One region of the Pseudonocardia autotrophica genome, then DNA from elsewhere that is predicted to be linked to it. Evidence: predicted binding sites of a transcription regulator. Region 1 holds the regulator's gene; each other region holds the start of a gene.
What was found. The regulator LexA, encoded in region 1, represses DNA repair genes until DNA is damaged. The targets are predictions, from matches to a motif close to CGAACACGTGTTCG.

Region 1 (5,504 bases):
GGTGAGCAGCCCCATCTGCCACGGTGTCGCGCCGAGCGCGGTGGCCGCGAGCAGCGGCGCCGCCAGCTGACCGATCCGGGTGCCGACCTGGCTCGCGGTCTCCCCGCCCCACAACAGCAGGAAGTCCCGGTGCCGCCACAGCGAGCCGGTCGGGGATCGGGCCATGGACCGAGAATGCTCCGACTGATTGGAAAGTGCCAATCAGTTACCCTGCGGCGGTGCCCGATGCCCGCCGGTCCGCCACCGAGTCCGAGATCGCCGCGCTGTCCTCGGCGGTCCGGCTGCGGATCATCCGGCTGACCCACGTGGACGCGCTGACCAACGCCGAGCTCGCCGCCCGGCTCGGCCGCGATCCCGCGACGACGCTGCACCACGTCCGCAGGCTGGTGGCCAACGGTTTCCTGGCGGCCCAGCCGGCCCGGCGCGGCGCCCGCGGCTCCCGGGAGATCCCGTACCGGAGCACCGGGCTGTCCTGGTCACTCGACGGCGCGGGCGATCACGAACCGGTGGCCGAGGCCGGACTGGAGGCGTTCCTCGGCGAGGTCGCCGATGTCGGCCCGGCGGCGCTGGAACAGACCCGGCTGGTGCTGCGGCTGCCACCGGCGCGGGTCGCGGCGCTGCGGGCGGAGCTCGACGAGCTGCTGGAGCGTTACGTCGCCGAGCCGGTCGTGCCGGGCGCCGAGCCGCTCGCGGTGTACCTGGCGCTCTACCCGGGCGACCCGCCCGGCGAAACGGACCGGACAGCGGCTCCCGGAACGTGGGACACTCGGAAGCAAGATGACTGAAGCCCACACGCCCGTGCCCGCCAGCCCGTCCACCGGTGAACTCGAACTCGAGGAGCGCTCGTCGCTCCGCCGCATCGGCGGCCTGTCCACCGAGCTCACCGACGTCACCGAGGTCGAGTACCGCCGCCTGCGCCTGGAACGGGTGGTGCTGGTCGGAGTCTGGACCGAGGGATCCGCCGAGCGGGCCGAGGCCTCGCTGGCCGAGCTGGCCCGGCTCGCCGAGACCGCGGGCTCCGAGGTGCTTGACGGTCTGGTGCAGCGCCGGTCGACGCCCGACCCGGCGACCTTCATCGGCTCCGGCAAGGTCGACGAGCTCGGCCTCGCGGTCCGCGCGGCCGAGGCCGACACGGTGATCTGCGACGGCGAGCTGTCGCCCGGTCAGCTCCGCCAGCTCGAGGAGCGGCTCAAGGTCAAGGTGATCGACCGGACCGCGCTGATCCTCGACATCTTCGCCCAGCACGCCCGCTCGCGGGACGGGAAGGCGCAGGTCGAGCTGGCCCAGCTGTCGTACCTGCTGCCCCGGCTCCGCGGCTGGGGTGAGGCGCTGTCCCGGCAGGTCGGTGGCCGTGCCGCGGGCGGCGTCGGGATCGGCGGCCGTGGCCCCGGTGAGACGAAGATCGAGCTCGACCGCCGCCGCATCCGCGCGCGCATGTCGAAGCTGCGCCGGGAGATCGCCGCGATGCGCCAGGTCCGGGCGACCCAGCGCGGCAACCGCAAGCGCAACGAGGTCCCCTCGGTCGCGATCGTCGGCTACACCAACGCCGGCAAGTCGAGTCTGCTCAACCAGCTCACCGACGCCGGCGTGCTGGTCGATGACGCACTGTTCGCGACCCTGGACCCGACCACCCGCCGGACCGAGACGGCGGACGGGCGGACCTACACCCTGACCGACACCGTCGGCTTCGTCCGGCACCTGCCGCACCAGCTGATCGAGGCATTCCGGTCGACGCTCGAGGAGGCCGCGCAGGCCGATCTGCTGGTGCACGTGGTCGACGGCTCCGATCCGCTGCCCGACGACCAGATCGCCGCGGTGCGCGAGGTCCTGGTCGAGATCGGCGAGGAGCAGGGCGGCAGCATGCCGACCGAGCTCCTCGTGATCAACAAGGCCGACGCCGCCGGCGACCTGGCCCTCGCGCGGCTCCGGCACGCGCAGCCCGATGCGGTGTTCGTCTCCGCGCACCGGGGTGACGGCATCGACCTGCTCCGGGGGCGGATCGCCGATCTGCTGCCGCGCCCGGAGTACGACGTCGACCTGCTGCTGCCCTACACCGAGGGCGCGCTGGTCGCCCGCCTGCACGACGAGGGCGAGGTGCTGTCCGAGGAGCACACCCCCGAGGGCACCCGGGTCCGCGCCCGGGTCGGGCCGGAGCTGGGCACCGCGGTACTGGCGTTCGCGATCGCCGGTGGGCCGGCCGGCGCCGACGCCGATCCCGACCTGCCGGCGACGGCGGCGGGGCGCTGACCCGGGCGGTCCCGGCCGGGTCCCGGAGCGCACCGGGCGGTCGTGCCCGGGTGGTGTTCCGGCGGGTCGCGGCGCCGCTGGTGGCTGCGACACTCGGCCTGGTGCCCGCCACCGCGGCTGCCGCGACACCGTCCGCGGCGGCGCAGGCGCGTGCCGTGCCGGGGCCGTCGGCCGCAGCGCCGCCGGTCGCCGAGCCGCAGCCGGTGTGCACCATCGACGACCCGCGGCTGGCCGAACTCTCCGGACTCGTCACCGAGGGGGCGCCGGGGGAGCGGCCACAGCGCTACCACGCGATCGTCGACGGTGGCGGCACCGCGCAGGTGTTCACCCTCGATCCGGCCGGCTGCGCGGTGACGGGGGAGCGGAGCGCACCGGTGCGGGTCACCGACGTCGAGGACCTCGGCCGTTCACCGGACGGCGATCTCTGGCTCGCCGACATCGGGGACAACACGGCACGCCGCGAGTCGGTGCGCCTGGTCGTGCTGCCGGTCGACAGGCCGCCCCGTACCTACGACCTCGTCTACCCGGACGGCCCGCGGGACGCCGAGGCGGTGCTCGTCGCCGACGACGGGACCCCGCTGATCGTGGACAAGACCTCCGGTGCGGCCGGGCTGTACCGCCCCGCGGAACCGCTCGCCGAGGGACGGCCGCTGGAGCTGGAACGGGTCACCGACGTCGTCCTGCCGTACTCGGCGACCGCCGGTGGACCGCTGGGGGCGATCGGTACCCGCACGATCACCGGCGGCGCCGTGGGGCCGCCGGACGCGGATGGCGGACGGGCCGCGGCGCTGCGGACCTACACCGACGCGTGGCTGTTCCCGCTGCCCGACGGCCCGGTGACCGGGGACGTCCTGGTCGAGGCGCTGCGCGGGGCGCCGTTGCAGGTGCCGTTGCCCGGCGAAGCACAGGGCGAGGCGGTCGCCCTGGACGGCCGCGGGGCGCTGCACTCCGGCACCGAGACGCGGGGACTGGCACCGGCGGGTATCCGGACGGTCCCCGGCGCGGTCGCCGCGGCCACGGCACCGGCGGCGCCGGTCCGGGCACAGCCCGCAGAGGCGCCCGACGCCCGCTCCTTCCCACCGTGGCTGCCCGCCGTCGCCGGAATGGCGGTGGTCGTCGGTGTGCTGCTCGCCGGTGTGGGGGCGATGGCGCTGCACGGCCGCCGCAGACGCTGACCGCGCCGCCCCCGGGCTGCGGATCGGAGGCGGCGCAGATCAAGGGTGGCGCGGATCAGAAGCAGCGCGGTCAGCGGCAGCGCAGGTCAGAAGTGGCGCAGGTCAGAGGTGGCGCCGATCAAGAGTGGCGCAGATCAGCGGCACCACGGGTCAGCAGCGACGCCGATCAGCGGCGGCGCGGGTCAGCGACGGCGCAACCCGCAGGCCGCGCATGATCGGAGTCGGCGCATGATCAGAGGCGGCGCAGCACCGCGACGACCCGGCCGAGGATCGACGCGTCGTCCCCGGGGATTGGCTCGTAGGCGTCGTTGGCCGGCATCAGCCAGATGTGACCGTCCTTGCGGCGGAACGTCTTCACCGTGGCCTCGCCGTCGATCATCGCCGCGACCACCTCGCCCTGCTCCGCGACCGGCTGCTGCCGGACGACGACCCAGTCCCCGTCGGTGATCGCCGCGTTGACCATCGAGTCACCCTTGACGTTCAGCAGGAAGAGCGTGCCCTCCCCGACGATCTCCCGGGGGAGTGGGAACACGTCCTGCACGGCCTGCTCGGCCAGGATCGGGCCACCGGCGGCGATGTCGCCGATCAGCGGCACGAACGCCGGAGCGGGCCGCTCCGAGCGGCTGGCCTCGGTGTCGGCGTCGGTTCCGTCGCCTGCGCCGACCTGCTCGGGGCTGCGCACGTCGACCGCACGGGTGCGGTTCGGATCCCTGCGCAGGAAACCCTTGCGCTCCAAGGTCCGCAACTGGTGGTGCACCGACGACGTGGAGGTGAGCCCCACCGCGTCGCCGATCTCCCGCACGCTCGGCGGGTAGCCGTAACGGTCCACCCAGTCCCGGATCACCGCCAGGACCTTCCGCTGTCGCGGGGTCAGACCGCGTGTGTCGGCCGGGGGCTCGGGGAACTCCCGGACGTTGGCGGAACCCCGCCCGGGGGACGCACCGCCTCCGGACTCGTCCGCTGCCATCGCATTCGCCTCCTCGAGGATGTACCGGCACGAACACTAGCCGCCTTCGGCCGGTCCGCCAAACATGCGTTCGAAGTTCACCGCCCGCGTGTCGTGGATTCCGTCGGGCACCGGTGGTACAAACTCGCACAGGCGTTCGATCGAACATCGATTCGATTCGAGTGGCCGGGTGTCCGAGGCGGGCGCCCGTTCGGGCAGAAAGGGCGAGCGGCATGGGTGTGGTGACCGAGATCCGGCCGTCGGGCACGCGGCGACCGGCGGAGTTCCGGCCGGTCCGGTCGGCACCGGCGGCGCAGGTGGCACCGGCGGCACGGGTGGCACCGGCGGCACGGCCGGTGCAGCCGGCGGGTGGCGTGCTGCGGCGCGCCGCAGCGGGTCTGGGGATCGGGCTCGCCTCGGCGACGGCGGTCGTCGGGCTGGGCCTGCTCGCCGAGATCTCGGCGGCCGTGTCGGCGTCGCCACCGCCGGTCGGCGTCGTGGGCCCGGCGGGCGACTGAACCCGGCCGGGGCGGGCTGAGCAGCGGCGATCCGATTTCTGTCGGGGTCCGGTGTTAGACAGCTCGCACGTCCGTTCGACCGGTCCCGGGGAAGGGCCGGCCGGATCGGGCACGGCGCGCGGCCGGGTGTGGCCGCCGTCGACGGTGACCGTTCCGCCGGAACAGGCGGGTGGTCCTCGATGAGCAGGAGGAGCCATGCAGGAGCTCGACGTGCGTGAGGTGGCGCGGCAACCACGGGCCGGCGGGACGGGCCGGGCAGCGGCCGCCGGGGTGCGGCAGCGGTCGGTGTCCACCAGGTTGCGGGAGCGGCCGGGATCCGCCCGTGCGGTGCCGTGCGCAGGGGCCACGCGTCCGGCCCGCGGGTCCGCCGCGGCCCGCGCCGCAGTCCGGTGGGCCCTGCCCGGGGTCGTTCCCGGGGCGTCCGTGCCGTCCGGCGGCGTCGTGCGCGAGCCCGCCGAGGGCAGCACCGTGGCTCCGGTCCGGCCGCCGTCGGTGCAGGAGCCGGCCCCACTGGCCCCATCGGTCACACCGGGACGAGCCGCTGCGCCCGCGCCGCGACGGCCGGGCGCGCTCGCGTCGGCTGCGGCGCCGGCGGTGGCACTGCGGACGGCGCGCCCG
Region 2 (5,504 bases), 2.9 Mb from region 1:
ACGTGACGGCCACCGACGCGCACGCGGTGGTCCCCGGAACGGCCTACGCCGAGCCCACAGCCGGGCGAGTGGACCAGGACGACCCCGATCAAGGCACTGCGGTCGCGCACGACCGGGCCGTAGACCGGACGGGGCACCCGGCCGATCCGGCCCCGGACCAGCACGCGCCGGGCAGCCCCCCGGGTTCTTCGGGTGGCGGTGCGTCGGACGGCTACCCGGCCGGCGGATCCCCGGGCGCCTCGGCGTGGGGCTCTGCCTGGGGCTCGCCGGGGGGTGACGCGGTGGGTGGTGGCTCTGCCGGTGGTGACCCGACGGATGGTGACCCGACGGGTGGTGGCCCGGCCGATGATGGCGCGGCGGGTGGCGACACGGCAGGTGCCGGCTCCCCGGGTGGAGCCGCGGGCGGTGGAGACGCGAGTGGCGACGCCCCGGCAACCGGTGGATCGGCCGGTGCCGCCGCCGGCACAACCGCTGCCGCCGGTGCCGCAGCCGGCATGACCGCGGGCGCCGCCGGCACAACCGCGGCCGGTGCTGGTGGCGGTGCTGGTGCTGGTGGCAGTGACGGTCCGGCGGGGTCGCGCGGGGCCCCTGCGGCCCGCGGATCGGGCCGGCAGGCGACCGGTCGTCCGGTGTCGGACCGGCCGTGGCGGAGCTCGTGGGACCGCGACGCCGCCGAGCGGGAGGCCTCCGACCGGACCCGCCGGGACAACGGCTCGCGCGTCGACGGTTCGCGCCCCGATGGCTCGCGCGCCGACGGCGCCCCTCCGGCGCCGGAGGCCGCGTCCCGCCGGCCACGCTGGACCGCGCCCGAGGCGGTCGAGGCCCGATCCGGGCAGCACCGGCGCGGCGACGGCTCACACGGCGGCCTTGACCTGACCCCGCACCGGGCGAGCAGCTCACGGCGCCCGCCGGAGAGCGGCTGGCGCAAACTCGTCTACCTGCTCACCGGGGGACTGGTGAACCCGGGGGAGAGCCCGGCGGAGCTGCACCGCCGGGATCTGGTCTCCCGACTGAACCGGCCGCTGCTCAACGCGCACAAGATCGCGATGCTGAGCCTGAAGGGCGGTGTCGGGAAGACGACCGTCACCGCGACCCTGGGCGCCACGTTCGCGTCCCACCGCGGGGACCGGGTCGTCGCGGTGGACGCGAACCCGGACCGCGGGACGCTCAGCCAGAAGATTCCGCTGGAGACGACCGCGACCGTCCGGCACCTGCTCCGCGACTCCGACCGGGTGCGTCGCTACACCGACGTCCGCTCGTACACCTCGCAGGGACAGTCGCGGCTGGAGGTGCTGGCCAGCGAGCAGGACCCTGCCGTGTCGGAGGCGTTCAGCGAGGACGACTACCGGCGCGCGGTCGACCTGCTCGAGCACTTCTACAACCTGGTCCTGACCGACTGCGGTACCGGCCTGATGCACTCCGCGATGTACGGGGTGCTGGGCATGGCCGATCAGCTCGTGATCGTGTCGTCCGGATCGATCGACGGGGCCCGCAGCGCCTCGGCGACGCTGGACTGGCTGGACGCACACGGCTACGGCAGCCTCGTCCGGAACGCCGTCGTCGTGATCAACTCGGTGTACCGGCGGGCGGGCGGCGGCGTCGACCTGGACCGGGTCGCGGAGCACTTCGCCGGCCGCTGCCGGGCGGTCGTCCGGGTGCCGTTCGATCCGCACCTGGAGGAGGGCGCCGAGATCGATCTCGACCGCCTGGAGGAGCCGACCCGCACCGCGCTGCTGGAGCTGGCCGCCGCCGTGGCGGACGGTTTCCCGGTCTGACGGCCACCCCGGTGTGACCGGAAACACCGGAGGGCGGCCACCGGAGCCGGTGGGCCGCCCTTCGGTCAAGACTTCTTGGGACTCTGGTCGGGTCGTTCGGAGGGGCTGCGCACCGCTCGGGCCGGGTCAGGTCCGTTCCGGTGGGTCCTCCTGGTTGCGGACCTTCTCGTCGAGTTCACGTAGGAAGTCCGGGTCGTCGTCGGGACCGGTCGCGCGGGGCTTCTGCGCCTTCTGACCGGTCATCCAGGGGAGCTCGGGCTGCGGGAGCCTGTCGGTGACCACCTGCTCGGACCGAAGGGTCCGGACGAGCAGCACCGCGACGACGGCCGCGCCGAGCAGAAGGATCAGGAACAACATCAGGCCACCTCCGCTGTCCAGCGTAGCGAAGGTGGCCTGACGTGCGGGTGAAGTCCCGGGTTCAGCGGAGGCCGGGGCTGGCCTCACTGGTGAGGTCGGCCAGCAGTCCGCGGACCTCGGACTCGCGGAATCGGCGGTGGCCACCGGGCGTGCGGATCGAGCCGATCCGGCCGGCGGACGCCCAGCGCGTCACGGTCTTGGGGTCGACACGGAAGAGCGTGGCGACCTCGCCCGGGGTCAGCAGTCGCTCGGGGGCCTGTGTCGGAGCTGCCATGAAATCCTCCCGGAAGTGCAGCGTGGCGCCGAGTCGCGGTGCCGGGAGGGATCTCCCGAAGCGCCTCGGAGCGGTCACCGCTTGTTGTTCCGGGCCATCGTGACACCACAGACCCCAGGTACTCGAACGGTTGTCCGGAGGTAAAGGGTTCTTAAAGGGCAAAGCTGATGAAATTCCTGAAGCGGACATCGCGGGTCGTTCCGGTACGGACGTGCACGGCTCCGGGCGCCGGGCGCGGGCCCGTACCCTGGACGCCATGACGTCCCCGACACCCCCGCCGCAGGCCGCGGCGAGGGCTCGCGCCGGCGAGCCCGGCCTGGCCGCCACGGTGGCGCTCTACACGCTCGCCCGGCTCGGTCTGCTCGCCGTCATCGCCCTGCTGCTCGGACTCGCGGGCGTGCCGCTGATCGTCGCGCTGCTGGTGGCGCTGATCGTCGCGCTGCCGCTGTCGATGCTGCTGTTCCGGGGGCTCCGGTCCCGGCTGGATCGTGCGCTCGCGGTCGCCAACGCCCGCCGTTCGGCGGAGCGGGAGTCGCTGCGGGCCCAGCTGCGCGGTGACGACCGGGACTGACCCGGTCCGTCGGGCGTGGTGACGCCACGCACCGGCACGATGCGTTCCGCGGAACGCACGCACCCGAGGCTTCCCGGTGGCGGCGGATTCGGCATCGGCGGTCGGCAGGCACCCGGGAGCCCGTGCAGCACGACCCCGGGACGGCCGGCCTGAGCGTTCCGCGGAACGCGGCTGCGGTTCCGGAGACCGGTCGGCCGGGGGCTCGGCGGAGTGCGGTCGCGGTCTCGATACCGGTCGGCCGCGCGTTCCGCGGAACGCGGCCCCGGTTCCGGTGTCGGTCGCTTGCGCGTTCCGCGGAACGTGGCTGCGGTCCCAGGGCTGGGCGGCTGGGCGTTCTGCGGAGTGCGGTCCCGGTGCCGGTCGGTTGCGCGTTCCGCGGAACGCGGGCTCGGCGGTGGTGCTGGTTTGGCTGGGTGCTCCGCGGACTCCGGCCCCGGCCCGGCTCTGGTCCTGGCGCTGGTCGGCCCCGCGGTTGGGGCGGCTGGGCGTTCCGCGGAACGCGGCCGCGGTCCCGATACCGGTCGCTTGTGCGTTCCGCGGAACGCGGCGCTCCGTCTCCGTCTCCGGCGCTGGTCGGCCGGCCGTTCGGCGGAGCGCGGCCGTGGTCCCGGTGCCGGGCGGCCGCGCGTTCGCGTTCCGCGGAACGCGACCCGAACCCGTGAGCCGCCCCGGGACTGTCCCGTCCGTCCCCTCCCCGGCCGCACACCGGAGGGGACCGCCGCCGATCCGCACCGGGCCCCGGCACCCGGCCGGGAGGGGCCGAGCAGCCGGACCGTCCCCGGCGCGACGGTCCGGCCGCCGGCTACCGGCGAGGCCGACCGCCAACCGTCAGCCGACGGCGAGGCCGACCGCCACCGCCAGTGCCCAGGCGAGCAGCAACAGGCCGGTGTCGCGGAGCACCGGGATCAGGTCCGGGCCATCGGCTCCACCGAGGACCGCGCGTACCGGGCGCACAGCGGCGGGCAGGGCCACCAGCACGATCAGCAGCCCCGGCCGGTCGAACGCGGCCGCGACGGCGATCACGAACGGCACCAGGGCGAGCGCCACGTAGAGCGCCCGGGTGGAGCGCCCACCCAGCCGCACCGCGAGCGTCGACTTCCCCGCGATCCGGTCGCCGGGGATGTCCCGCAGATTGTTGGCCACCAGCACGGCACAGGTCAGCAGGCCGGCGCCGACGGACGCGCCGACGGTGGCCGAGTCCACCGCCCCGGCCTGGGTGAGCGCGGTGCCGAGTACAGCGACCGGGCCGAAGAACACGAACACCGCGACCTCGCCGAGGCCCGCGTAGCCGTACGGGCGGCTCCCGCCGGTGTAGAACCACGCCCCGACGATGCACAGCGCACCGACGGCGATCAGCCACCACTGCCCGGACACCGCGGTCAGCGCGATCCCGGCGAGCGCCGCGACGCCGAAGCAGCTGAACGCGGCCGCCTTCACCGTCGCGGGCCGGGCGGCCCGGGAACCGACCAGCCGCTGCGGTCCGACGCGCTCGTCGTCGGTGCCGCGGATGCCGTCGGAGTAGTCGTTGGCGAAGTTCACCCCGATCACCAGCGCGATCGCGACCAGGAGCGCGAGCAGGGCGGAACCGGGGGCGACGACACCGGCCCCGAGCGCCGAGCCGGTACCGACGAGGACGGGGGCGATCGCCGTGGGCAGGGTGCGCGGACGCGCACCCTCTATCCACTCTGCCGTGCTGGCCACGACGAGGAACCTATCCCGCGACGGCGCCGGCGGCGTGCCGGGAGTGCCGCCCGGGAACGACGGCGGCCCCACCCGGATCGTCGGTCCGGGCGGGGCCACCGTGCGGGTTCGCGGTCAGCGGACGCCGGAGGGGGCGCGCTGGGCCGAGCCGGGGATGGGAGCGCCGGCCTGCGGGGCACCGTCCGGAACGGACCCCGGAGCACCGTCCGGAACGGACCCCGGAGCACCGTCCGGGGCGGACCCCGGAGCACCGTCCGGGGCGGACCCCGGAGCACCGTCCGGGGCGGACCCGGGAGCACTGCCCGGGGCGGACCCCGGAGCATCATCCGTCCCTGCCGCCGGAGTCCCGCCGGCGGGAGCGACCGTGGCGTCCTCCGGCGCTGCCGTCGGACCGGTGCTGTCACCGGCCGGGGCGTCCCCGGCCGCCGGCTCGCCGGGCTCGCCGGCCGGGGCGTCCCCGGGCACGGCAGGCCCGTCGGCCGGATCGGCGGGGTCACCGGCCGGGTCGGCGGGATCCCCTGCGGGGTCGGCCGGCGCGTCGCCGGCGTCACAGCCCGGCAGGTCGGTGGGCAGCCCGCCGAGCACCGAGGTGGGCAGGTACTGCCCGTCGCCGATCCGGACGAAGCCGCCGTCGCCGTCGCCGTGGGTGCACTGCACCGGGACCTCGGTGGTGTTCACCGCGATCCCGACCGACTCCGCGCCGGCCTCGGGCCGGGCGAGGATGTCGGTGTCCGGCTCGTCGCCGATCCGGACGGCCGACAGCTTCTGCGAGCCGGTCCACAGGTAGTCGACCTGCACCTGCGAGTTGTCCTTGAGGCCCAGGACG
Region 3 (5,504 bases), 1.1 Mb from region 1:
AACGCGATGCCGCCGTGCGGCGGGGGGCCGTAGGAGAACGCGTCGAGCAGGAAGCCGAACTTCTCCTTCGACTCGGCCTCGGACAGCCCCATGATCTCGAAGACCCGCTTCTGGACATCGGCATCGTGGATACGGATCGATCCACCGCCGATCTCGTTGCCGTTGCAGACGATGTCGTAGGCGTAGGCCAGTGCGCTGCCCGGGTCCTGCTCGAAGGTGTCGATCCAGTCCGGGGTGGGCGAGGTGAACGCGTGGTGCAACGCGGTCCAGGCGCCCGCGCCGACGGCGACGTCGTCGCTGTCGGCGGTCGACTCGAACAGCGGGGCGTCGACGATCCAGACGAACGACCAGGCCGAGGTGTCGATCGCGCCGATCCGTCGCGCGATCTCGCCGCGGGCGGCACCGAGCAGCGCACGGGCCTCCGACGGGGTGCCCGCCGCGAAGAAGATGCAGTCGCCGGGGTTCGCGCCGGTGGCCTCGGCCAACCCGGCCCGCTCGGTCTCGGACAGGTTCTTCACGACCGGGCCGCGCTCGTCGACGGAGCCGTCCTCGCCGATCAGCACGTACGCCAGCCCGCGGGCACCGCGCTGCTTGGCCCACTCCTGCCAGCCGTCGAGCACCTTGCGCGGCTGCGACGCCCCACCCGGCATGACGACGGCGCCGACGTAGGGGTTCTGGAAGACCCGGAATCCGGTGCCGGCGAAGTAGCCGGTCAGCTCGGTGAGCTCGATGCCGAAACGCAGGTCCGGCTTGTCGGAGCCGTAGCGGGCCATCGCCTCGGCGTAGCTCATCCGCGGGATCGGGGTCGTGATCTCGTGCCCGACCAGCTTCCAGAGCGCGACCAGCACCCGCTCGGCGAGCGCGATGACGTCGTCCTGCTCGACGAAGCTCATCTCGATGTCGAGCTGGGTGAACTCGGGCTGCCGGTCGGCGCGGAAGTCCTCGTCCCGGTAGCAGCGCGCGATCTGGTAGTAGCGCTCCAGGCCGCCGACCATCAGCAGCTGCTTGAACAGCTGCGGGCTCTGCGGCAGCGCGTACCAGGATCCGGGGCGCAGCCGGGCGGGCACCAGGAAGTCGCGGGCGCCCTCCGGGGTGGACCGGGTGAGGGTCGGCGTCTCGACCTCGATGAAGTCCTCGGCGGCCAGCACGTCGCGGGCCGCCTTGTTGACGTCGCTGCGCAGCTTCATCGCCGCGGCCGGGCCGGGCCGGCGCAGGTCGAGGTAGCGGTGCGTCAGCCGGATCTCCTCGCCGACTCCGCTGTGCTCGTCGATCGGGAACGGCAACGGCGCCGACTCCGACAGCACGGTCAGCTCGGTGACGGTGACCTCGATGTCGCCGGTCGGCAGTTCCGCGTTCTCGTTGCCGGCCGGGCGCGCGACGACGGTGCCGACGACCTGGACGCAGAACTCGGAGCGCAGCCGGTGCGCGCGCTCGGCCATCTCGCCCTCGCGGAACACCACCTGGGCGGATCCGGACCGGTCGCGCAGGTCGATGAAGATCACGCCGCCGTGATCGCGGCGGCGGGCCACCCATCCGGCGAGGGTCACGGTCTGGCCGGCGTTCTCGGCACGCAACGTGCCGACGGGGTGGGTTCGCATCACGGCGGTCAAGGCTATCCGCACACCCGCGCGGGTCTGCGACCAGGCTGACGGTCCGGCCGGTCCGGCCTCAGATCAGACTCAGCTGGCCCTCCCGCGGATCGGGCGGCGCCGCCGGCGCGGGCTCGTGGCGCGTCCATCCCGGGTCCCGCGGGTTGGGCTCCGGCCGGTCCAGACCGTGCCGCGCCAGCAGTGGCGCCACCCGCCGGGCCAGCGCCTCCCGGTAGTCGCGGCCCGCGTACGCACCGCGCCGGTAGAGCCGCTCGTAGCGCGGCAGCAGCGCCGGGTACTCCCGGCCCAGCCGGGCGAGGAACCACTCACGGGCGCCCGGCCGCAGGTGCAGCGCCAGCACCGTCGCGCCGCTCGCCCCGGCCGCGGCGATCTCGCCGAGCAGCGCATCGAGTGCCTCCTCCGAGTCGGTCAGCCACGGCAGCACCGGCGCGACCATCACGCCGCAGGGCAGGCCTGCGTCGGTGATCCGGCGGACCAGGTCGAGCCGCGCCCGCGGGCTCGGCGTGCCGGGTTCGAGCCGGGACTGCAGCTCGCGATCCAGCAGCGCGACCGACACCCCCACGCCGACCCGGACATCGGTGTTCGCCGCGGCCAACTCCGGCAGATCGCGAGCCAGCACGGTGCCCTTGGTCAGGACGGAGAACGGTGTTCCGGACCGGGCGAGCGCGGAGATCACCCCGGGCATCAGCCGGTACCGGCCCTCGGCCCGCTGGTACGGGTCGGTGTTGGTGCCCATCGCGACGTGCTCGCGCCGCCACCCCGGCCGCGCGAGCTCCCGCTCCAGCACCCGCGCGACGTTGACCTTGACCACGATCTGCGAGTCGAAGTCCGCGCCCGCATCCATGTCCAGGTAGGTGTGGGTGTTCCGGGCGAAGCAGTTGTGGCTGACCACGCCCGCGGCGACGAAGTCTCCGGTGCCGGTCGTGATGTCGAACATCGGCACGATCTCGCCGGTGTCGTGCACGTCGAGCACCCGGGGCGCACCGTCCGGCGGCTCCTCGACCAGCGCCCCGGCCACATCCCGGACCCGGGCCACCGCCGGATCCGCGATCGCGACCAGGCGCAGCTGTTCCGCGGCCCCGCCGAGCACCCGCAGCGCCCGGCCACCCGGCCGGCCGGTCGATTCGGAGGCGACCCGGAACCCGAGCCGGCGCAGCGCGTCGACCGTCGCCCGGGTCAGCCGCTCGTCGCCGGGCGTGATCCGCAGGACCCCCGCGGAGACCTCGCCGCTCGCATCGAGCACTCCCCCGAGGAACCCGGCGGACCAGCCCGGCCCCGGATGATCCGGCCACGCCGTCGGCGAGGGGGCCGGGCGGTGCAGCACCCGGGCATCGGAGACCTGCGCGACAGGTGCCGCGTGCCGGGCACCCTCCGGCCAGGCGCCCACCGGTGCGGCGCCCACCGGTGCGGCGCCGGTGCCGGACGCGCCCCCGAGATCCGCGCCGGTCGCACCCGTAACGCCCGCGCCGGTGCCACTCACGACACCCGCGCCGGTGCCACTGACGACGCCCGCGCCGGTGGGGCCACCCTCGCTGCCCGACGTGAGCAGGTGGTGCGCCCGGGCCAGCGCCTCCAGCTCCACCCATGCCGACGGGAACGGTTCCACGGACTGCCTGCTGCGGACCGCATCCGCCCGGACCAGCCCGCACAGGTACCCCTCGGCCCAGCCCGCCGGGTGACGCTCCGCGGGCATCGCCGCCGACCCCGGCCCGACCAGCGCCGATCCGACGGTCAGATGTGGCCGGTCCGCCGAGGAGCGGCACCGCCCGGGACGCACGTGCGCCCAGCCGCCTCGGGTGAGGAACCGGTGATCGGCCGAGGTGACCAGGACGGTGCCGTCGTCGAGCGTCACCCGCTGCGCGCGGCGCCGGGTCGACCAGTGGGCGAGCACCGGGGTGCGCACGAACCGGCGCCGGCCGCGCCCGTCGGTGACCGTGCCGATCACCTCGTCGCCGGGGCGGAGCTCGGCGATCGGCCGGGACCCGCCACCCGCCGTGAGCACCGGGGTGTCTCCACGTAAGCAGTAGGTACAGGCGTGCGCACACCCGCGGTACGGGTTCACCGTCCACCCGAACGGCACCGGCGACGACGACGGCACCCGGTTCAGCACCGAGCGCGCCTCCACCTCGTGGAAGACCACCCCCGCGAACTCCGGGGTCCGCACCGAGCGCAGCAACCCGCGCATCCCCGGCAGCGCCGCATCCGCCCCGACACCGTCGATTCCCACCTGCTGTCCGCTCCACCGCACGCCGATTATTCGAACACAAGTTCGAACCCGCGGCAACCGGTCGTCGCCCGGCGGTGCCCTCCGGGCGAGCACCGGCCCGGCGCCGGGTGATCACTTGCGAGGATGCCGGGGTGCAGCCCGACGATCCCGAGTGGTCTCCCGGTGACGCACGTCCGGACCGGGAGCCCGGCGGGCGGCGGCGGGCGGACGGGATCGGCAGGCACCAGCGGCCGGATTCACCGCACCGGCCCGGCGGGGCACCGGACGATCCGGCGCAGGCCGCCGGCCACCCGGCCGGGCGCGCCCGGTCCGCGGGCCCCGGCGCGGGTCTCGGGCCCGGGGGCAGGCCACCGCACGCCGGACGGTCCGGTCCGGACCCTCGCGGCGGCCCCGGTGAGCCGGTGGGCGGCACCGGAGACCCCCCGCGTCGAGCCGCACCGGAGCCGACCGGCGGCCACCGGCGGGGCCCCGTGCCCGGGACCGGATCCGGGCCGGAGGACGGTGGAGACCCTCGGCGTGGCGCCGGGCCCCCTGGGGCGGGCGTCCGCCTGCCCGGCACGGGACCGGGTAGCTCCGCGGCGCACGCGCACGATCCCCGATCCAGTGCCACCGGGGCCGCCCCGGGGCGCGGCAGCGGCGACGACCACGGGCCCCACACATTCGGCACCCGCACCGGCCGGCCCGGGGTGCCCGCCCACGGCGCGGACTCCGGCGGCAGCGGCGACAGCGACGGTCTGCCGGACCGGCCCGGGCTGCGGGGCGGTCACCGCACACACGGCCCCCGGCAGGCCGATACCGGCGGCCGCGCCCGCCCCACCGGTCCCGCATCCGGCGGGGCGCGGTCCGGCCGGACGGCGCGCGGCAGCTCGCGGGACCGGACCCAGGACCCCGGGGCGCCCGACGCCCGGGGGTCGGGCACCGGCGCCGACCCGGCCCGGCAGCCCGCTCCCGGGCCGGACGCCACGGGTGACAGCGCTCCCGGCGACGGCACGGAGATCGACGCGACCGGCCCGTTCACCGCCGGATCGGCCGAATCGAGCAGGTCGAGCGGGTCAGCCGGGCCGGCCGGGCGCCGAGCTGCCCGACAGCGCGTCGCTGCGAGCGGCCACGGCCACGGCCACGGGCACGGGCACGGCAGCCCCAGCCCGGCCGGGCGGCGGGTGCGGAACCTGCTGGTCGCGCTGCTGATCCCGTGCGCACTCGCGACGCTGGCCGGTGTCGCGCTGCTCTGGCCCGGGGACGTCCCGACCCCGGACCTCCCGCCGACCCAGCAGGTGCGCGGGGACATCACCGCCGTCGCGGTCGCCGACTGCTCCCCCGGCTCCGGGGACGGCGCCTGCACCGGTGTCACGATCGCGATGACCGACGGACCCCGGGCCGGCCGGGACCTGGTGCAGCTGGTGCCGAACGAGCCGTCCAGCCCGCGGTTCGCGGTCGGCGACCCGGTGACGCTGGCCTGGTCCGGCGGCGACCCCGACTCCGCCGGGTCGTACCAGCTCAACGACTTCCAGCGGGCACCCGCGCTGATCTGGCTGGCGGCCGCGTTCGCACTGGCCGTCGTGCTGCTCGGGCGGCTGCGCGGGTTCGCCGCCCTGGTCAGCCTGCTCCTGACGTTCGCGATCCTGCTGTGGTTCGTGCTGCCCGCGATCCTGTCCGGCGGATCACCG
Region 4 (5,504 bases), 960 kb from region 1:
ATCCCGCAGACGATTCATGCCGACCGGGGCGGGTCGATGACCTCGAAACCGGTATCGGAGCTGATGGTCGATCTCGGTATCTGCCGGTCACATTCCCGGCCGCAGTGCTCGAATGACAACCCGTTCTCCGAGGCGCAGTTCAAGACGCTGAAGTACGTGCCGGACTTCCCGGACCGGTTCGGCTCGCTCGCTGATGCCCGCGCGTTCTGCGAGCGGTTCTTCGAGCACTACAACCACGAGCATCGGCACTCCGGCATCGGCATGCACACCCCGGCGTCGATCCACTTCGACACCGCGACCGAGGTCCGGGCTCAGCGTCAGACCGTCCTCGACCGCGCACACGCCCAGTATCCCGAGCGATTCAGTCGCCGGCCCAGCCCGCCGCGCCTGCCCGAGCAGGCGTGGATCAATCAACCCGTCCTACAGCCAACTCAGTAAGATCAACTGTCTCAGTTGACTTGACAGCTACCGCAACGTACGCCGCAGCTGACTACGGCCGCGCCCGGTCCCCGGCGTCAGGCGGCCAACCGTTGCCCTCGTCGGCCCGGTCGAAGACCAGCGTGCCGTCTGCAGGCGGTGAACGCGGCCCGCCCACGTGCCGACTACGCGGAGGTCGCCCGGCTGCTGCCGTCGCTGGTCCCGGATCTGCACGCGCACCTGCCGGGTCCGCACCGTGCTCCGGCGCTGTCCGGCCTGGTCGATGCCTACACCGCTGCCCGGGTTGCGGCGAAGGCGCTGGCCGGTCCGGACCTCGCTCAGGTGGCGTCGCGGCACATCAGTGACGCCGCCGCGGCGCTGTCGGGGCCGGAGTGGGAGGGCCTGGCCGCGTGGTCGCGGGTCCAGGCGATCGCGCAGGCGTCCCGGTCGCGGGCGTACGCGGTCGCGACCCGCACGGCGACAGAGATCGGTGGCTGTCTCGATCAGGGCCCGGTCGCGCAGGTGTACGGCTCGCTGCACCTGACGGCGTCGCTGGCCGCGATGGCGCTGGGTCGCCCGGACACGGCGCAGGATCACGTGGCCGAGGCGGCAGAGGTGGCGGCTCGGGCGGGTGTGGTGGGCCCCGGGCACGGTCGGCTGTGGTTCGGCACCGCGCAGGTGGACATCTGGCGGACGACGTTGGCTGTGGAGCAGGGCGAGCCCGCGCGGGCGGTGGAGATCGCGCGTGGGATCGACCCGTCGGCGATGCCGGAGTCGCCGAGTCGCCAGTCGTCGTGGTGGACCGATGTGGGCCGGGCGCTGGCGATGCAGCGCAGGTCGGAGGATGCGGTGCGGGCGTTCATGCGCGCCGAGTCGCTCGCGCCGCAGCGGCTCCGATCGGATGTGTTCGCGCGCGAGGTGACCGCGGATCTGTTGCGGCGTGCTCGGCGGGAGGCGGGCGGCCGGGAGCTGCGCGGGCTGGCGTTCCGGATGGGGATGGCCGCGTAGCCGGTCGGACTCCGACGCTGGTCGGCACCGCCCGCCGACGGGTCCGCACGATGCGGACACCCTCCCGCCGCAGGTTCATAGGGTCCCCTCCCATGCCTCCAGCACAGCGAGACGGACCGATCCACGAAGTCGCCGACGATGTCGCGGTCGAGTTCCTGCTCGCCCAGCCCGGGCTGCTCGCCGTCGTGCTCGCCGAGCACGTCGACGACGGCACCCGCCACTGCAGGTCCTGTCCCGGGCCCCAGTCCGGCCGGCGTCGCCGGCCGTGCAACGTGCGGTTGCTCGCGGCCCGCTCGGAGCGCGTTCGGGTGGCCCGCGCGGAGCGCGTTCGGGTGGCGGGGGCGGCCGAGCCGGGCGCCGCCGCTCGGTAGCCGGCGCCGCCGCTCGGTGCGTCCGTGCGCGAGGCCGCCGGCGCGGCTCGCCGTGCCTCCGGCCGCAGATCGACGAGGACCGCCACCCTGACGGCATGAGCGCGAGCACCGACGCCCGCCGCGACGGCCCGGTGACCGACTAACGCGAAGGCTTCGTCGAGTACGGATACCCCGGATCCGACGTCTGCTGCCACGATCCGTACAGCTTGTAGGCCGACTCGGTCTCGATCAGACGGTCGGCCATCTCCACTGAGTCACATGACGTCGGAGCGCCGGAGGTGACGCACCACTCGATAGCCGTCTCGAAGGAGAGCCGCGGTGTCGACCAGTGCCGTTTCAGATCAGGCGGACGGTGGAGATGCGGGCCCGTCACGGAGCTGTTGCCTTCCGGGTGCCAGTGCATCCGCCAGAGGTGTGTGCCGTTGGGGTCGCGGAAGGTGTACCAATAGCCCCGGGTCGTAACTCGGAACGGTCCTTCGCCGGTGTCGTGCCGCGCGGGGTCGGTGTCGACGATCTCGAAGTTCATGCTGGCGGTGAAGGTCCCCACATCTGCCCAGCTGGTGCCCGCTCCGCTGTTCAGCTCCCAGGCGTAGAGCAGGCCCTTGCGGTACGTGCCGCGGCGGCTGACGGTGATCTGGTTGTGTCCCGCGAGCACCGACACGGCCTTGCGGAGCGGATCGAGGAAGCTGGTGACCGCGTGCTGCTCGGTCCGTCCTGGCACTGGTGTTCAGCTCGATGGGCCGGTGCTCAGCGAACGAAGGGCAGTGCACCGACGACCTCGGCGAGTCCGTCGACGTCGTCGACGTCGACACCCTCGTAGTCGCCGGCGTCCCAACGGGCGAGGAAGTCGGCACCGCTGATACCGAGTTCCCGCCGCGTGACGCGGTCGAACACTGCCTCGGCGTCCTGCTTGGTGTCGGTCTCGGACACTCCAGGGTCATGGGACGTGATGTGGCGGCTCGGCATGGCGGCTGCCTCTCGGTGGCGGTGTTTTCCTCACTGTGCCATGACCGTCCGACAGGAACTCGTCGGCGTTGCCGGATCGCAAAGTGGAATCGCGTCGCAGGCCTCGGTCCGGAATCTGGTCGGCAGCTCTGGACCTGAACGCGGCCGTCCGAAAACGATCGCCTGTGAGGCGGCCACGATGTCCGGTCACGGCCCCGGCGGTCTGCTCCCGACAGCCGTCGGGGCCGCCCACATGACGTAGGCGGCCCCGAACGCGGACGGTGTGACGAGCGGTTACCAGCCGCGCGACTTCCACTCCGGCAGACCCGGGCGCTGCTCGCCGATCGTCGAGTCGTCGCCGTGGCCGGGGTAGAACCAGGTGTCGTCGGGCAAGGTGTCGAAGACCCGCTCCTCCAGATCACCGAGCAGCTGCACGTTGTCCTCGGCGGACCAGGTCTTGCCCGGCCCGCCGGGGAAGAGGCTGTCACCGGTGAACAGGTGCGGCCGGTCGGCGCCGCGGTAGAGCAGCGCGATCGAGCCGGGGGTGTGCCCGCGCAGGTGGATGACCTCCAGCTCGATCTCGCCGAAGGTGATCCGGTCGCCGTGCCCGACCAGCTCGTCCATCGGCGCGGGGAGCTCGGGGGCGTCGTCCGGGTGGGCGATCAGCCGGGGCTCGAACATCCCGGCGATCGCGCCGAGTGCCTGCCAGTGGTCGTGGTGCCGGTGCGTCGTCACCAGGTGCCGCAGGTCGGGACGCTCGTCGGTGGCACCGATCAGGTCCGCGATCCGGGCGGGCTCGGCGGCGGCGTCGATCAGCAGCGCCTCACCCGAGGCCTTGCAGACGAGCAGGTAGGAGTTGTTGTCCATCTCGCCGACCGAGATCTTGCTGATGCTAAGCCGGTCCAGGTCGCGGCGGATGGCGGCGCCGCCGGGATCGGTGTGACCGGTGTAGTTCTCCAGGACGTCCACGTCGCGAGGGTAGCGGCCGGTGCCGGCCGCCGCCGTGGGGTGAGCCCGCCGGTCTCTCGTGGGGCCCGCCCGACGCCCGCCGGGGGCGGTCCCCCGAGCGTCCGGTCGAACATGCGTACGAGTATGGTGCCTCGCGTACCGACCGGCGCGTGTCGGCGTGCATCCACCGAGGAACAGCCGCTGCGACGCCCGCTCGCCGCGTTCCTGTCGGGGGTGCGGCCTAGCATCGGATACCGGAATGGGACGACCCTCGCCAGCCAGGAGGCGCGCATCGTGAGCGACCACAGCACCGACCGCCCGGACATCGGCGGCACCCTGTCCCCGGGTGCGTCGCCGGTCCCCAGCGGTCCACGGCTGGTCGTCCGCGGCGCCCGCGAGCACAACCTGCAGGGCGTCGACATCGACCTGCCCCGCGACAGCATGATCGTGTTCACCGGGCTGTCCGGTTCCGGCAAGTCCAGCCTGGCGTTCGACACGATCTTCGCCGAGGGCCAGCGCCGATACGTCGAGTCGCTCTCGGCGTACGCGCGGCAGTTCCTCGGGCAGATGGACAAGCCCGATGTCGACTTCATCGAGGGGCTCTCGCCCGCGGTCTCGATCGACCAGAAGTCGACCAACCGCAACCCGCGGTCGACGGTCGGCACGATCACCGAGATCCACGACTACCTGCGGCTGCTCTACGCCCGGGCCGGCATCCCGCACTGCCCGCAGTGCGGCGAGCGGATCGAGAAGCAGACCCCTCAGCAGATCGTCGACCAGGTGCTGGAGATGGAGCAGGGCAGCCGGTTCCAGGTGCTCGCCCCGGTCGTCCGCACCCGCAAGGGCGAGTTCGTCGACCTGTTCTCCACCCTGCAGTCGCAGGGCTACGCGCGGGTGCTGGTCGACGGCACCGTGCACCAGCTCGCGGATCCGCCGAAGCTGAAGAAGCAGGAGAAGCACGACATCTCGGTGGTCGTCGACCGGCTCTCGGTCAAGGCGACGGCCAAGCAGCGGCTCACCGACTCGGTCGAGACCGCGCTGCGCCTCGCCGACGGTCTCGTCGTGCTCGACTTCGTGGATCTCCCGGCCGACGACCCGGGCCGCGAGCGGCGCTTCTCCGAGCGGATGGCCTGCCCGAACGGGCACACGATCGCGGTCGACGATCTCGAGCCGCGCACCTTCTCCTTCAACTCGCCCTACGGCGCCTGCCCGGCCTGCACCGGTCTCGGCATCAAGAAGGAGGTCGATCCGGAGCTCGTCGTCCCCGACCCGGATCGCTCCCTGGAAGACGGCGCGATCGCACCGTGGTCGGCCGGGCACAACGCCGAGTACTTCGGCCGGCTGCTGTCCGGATTGTCGAAGGCGATCGGGTTCCGGATGGACACCCCGTGGCGCAAGCTGCCGGCCGCCGCGCAGAAGGCGGTGCTGCAGGGCAGCGACGACCAGGTGCACGTCCGGTACCGCAACCGGTACGGCCGGGAGCGCTCGTACTACGCCAGCTTCGAGGGCGTCATGCCGTTCCTGGAGCGGCGCCTCGAGCAGACCGAGTCGGAGTCGCAGCGCGAGCGCTACGAGGGCTACATGCGCGACATCCCGTGCCCGGCGTGCGGTGGTTCGCGGCTGCGGCCCGAGGTCCTCTCGGTCACGATGCCGCACCGCGACCTGGGGGAGCGGTCCATCGCCCAGGTCTCGAACATGTCGGTCGCGGAGTGCTCGCACTTCCTCAACGGCATGGTGCTCGACGACCGGCAGGCGATGATCGCCGGCGCGGTGCTCAAGGAGATCCAGGCCCGCCTGGGGTTCCTGCTCGACGTC

Region 2: a site for LexA is predicted at 2,530-2,543, ahead of Pdca_RS29855 (BldC family transcriptional regulator). Genes of this name have one in related genera too.
Region 3: a site for LexA is predicted at 3,869-3,882, ahead of Pdca_RS15345 (intein-containing Rv2578c family radical SAM protein). Genes of this name have one in related genera too.
Region 4: a site for LexA is predicted at 3,817-3,830, ahead of uvrA (excinuclease ABC subunit UvrA). Genes of this name have one in related genera too.

The regions. Positions count from the first base shown of each region.
Region 1 covers NZ_AP018920.1:2,117,678-2,123,181, forward strand. Annotated here, with positions in the region: gene Pdca_RS10155 (MFS transporter) at 1-165, opposite strand, end outside; gene Pdca_RS10160 (ArsR/SmtB family transcription factor) at 219-785, shown strand; gene hflX (GTPase HflX) at 778-2,247, shown strand; gene Pdca_RS10170 (hypothetical protein) at 2,349-3,422, shown strand; gene lexA (transcriptional repressor LexA) at 3,655-4,389, opposite strand; gene Pdca_RS35435 (hypothetical protein) at 4,602-4,886, shown strand; gene Pdca_RS10185 (hypothetical protein) at 5,082-5,504, shown strand, end outside.
Region 2 covers NZ_AP018920.1:6,413,831-6,419,334, reverse strand. Annotated here, with positions in the region: gene Pdca_RS29865 (MinD/ParA family ATP-binding protein) at 495-1,775, shown strand; gene Pdca_RS29860 (hypothetical protein) at 1,902-2,132, opposite strand; gene Pdca_RS29855 (BldC family transcriptional regulator) at 2,194-2,406, opposite strand; gene Pdca_RS29850 (DUF4229 domain-containing protein) at 2,663-2,977, shown strand; gene Pdca_RS29845 (1,4-dihydroxy-2-naphthoate polyprenyltransferase) at 3,806-4,678, opposite strand; gene Pdca_RS29840 (hypothetical protein) at 4,793-5,504, opposite strand, start outside.
Region 3 covers NZ_AP018920.1:3,249,547-3,255,050, reverse strand. Annotated here, with positions in the region: gene aspS (aspartate--tRNA ligase) at 1-1,601, opposite strand, end outside; gene Pdca_RS15345 (intein-containing Rv2578c family radical SAM protein) at 1,669-3,837, opposite strand; gene Pdca_RS15340 (YibE/F family protein) at 4,998-5,504, shown strand, end outside.
Region 4 covers NZ_AP018920.1:3,080,537-3,086,040, forward strand. Annotated here, with positions in the region: gene Pdca_RS14605 (IS3 family transposase) at 1-438, shown strand, start outside; gene Pdca_RS14610 (hypothetical protein) at 577-1,425, shown strand; gene Pdca_RS14615 (hypothetical protein) at 1,518-1,796, shown strand; gene Pdca_RS14620 (hypothetical protein) at 1,936-2,517, opposite strand; gene Pdca_RS14625 (hypothetical protein) at 2,544-2,726, opposite strand; gene Pdca_RS14630 (MBL fold metallo-hydrolase) at 3,036-3,710, opposite strand; gene uvrA (excinuclease ABC subunit UvrA) at 4,026-5,504, shown strand, end outside.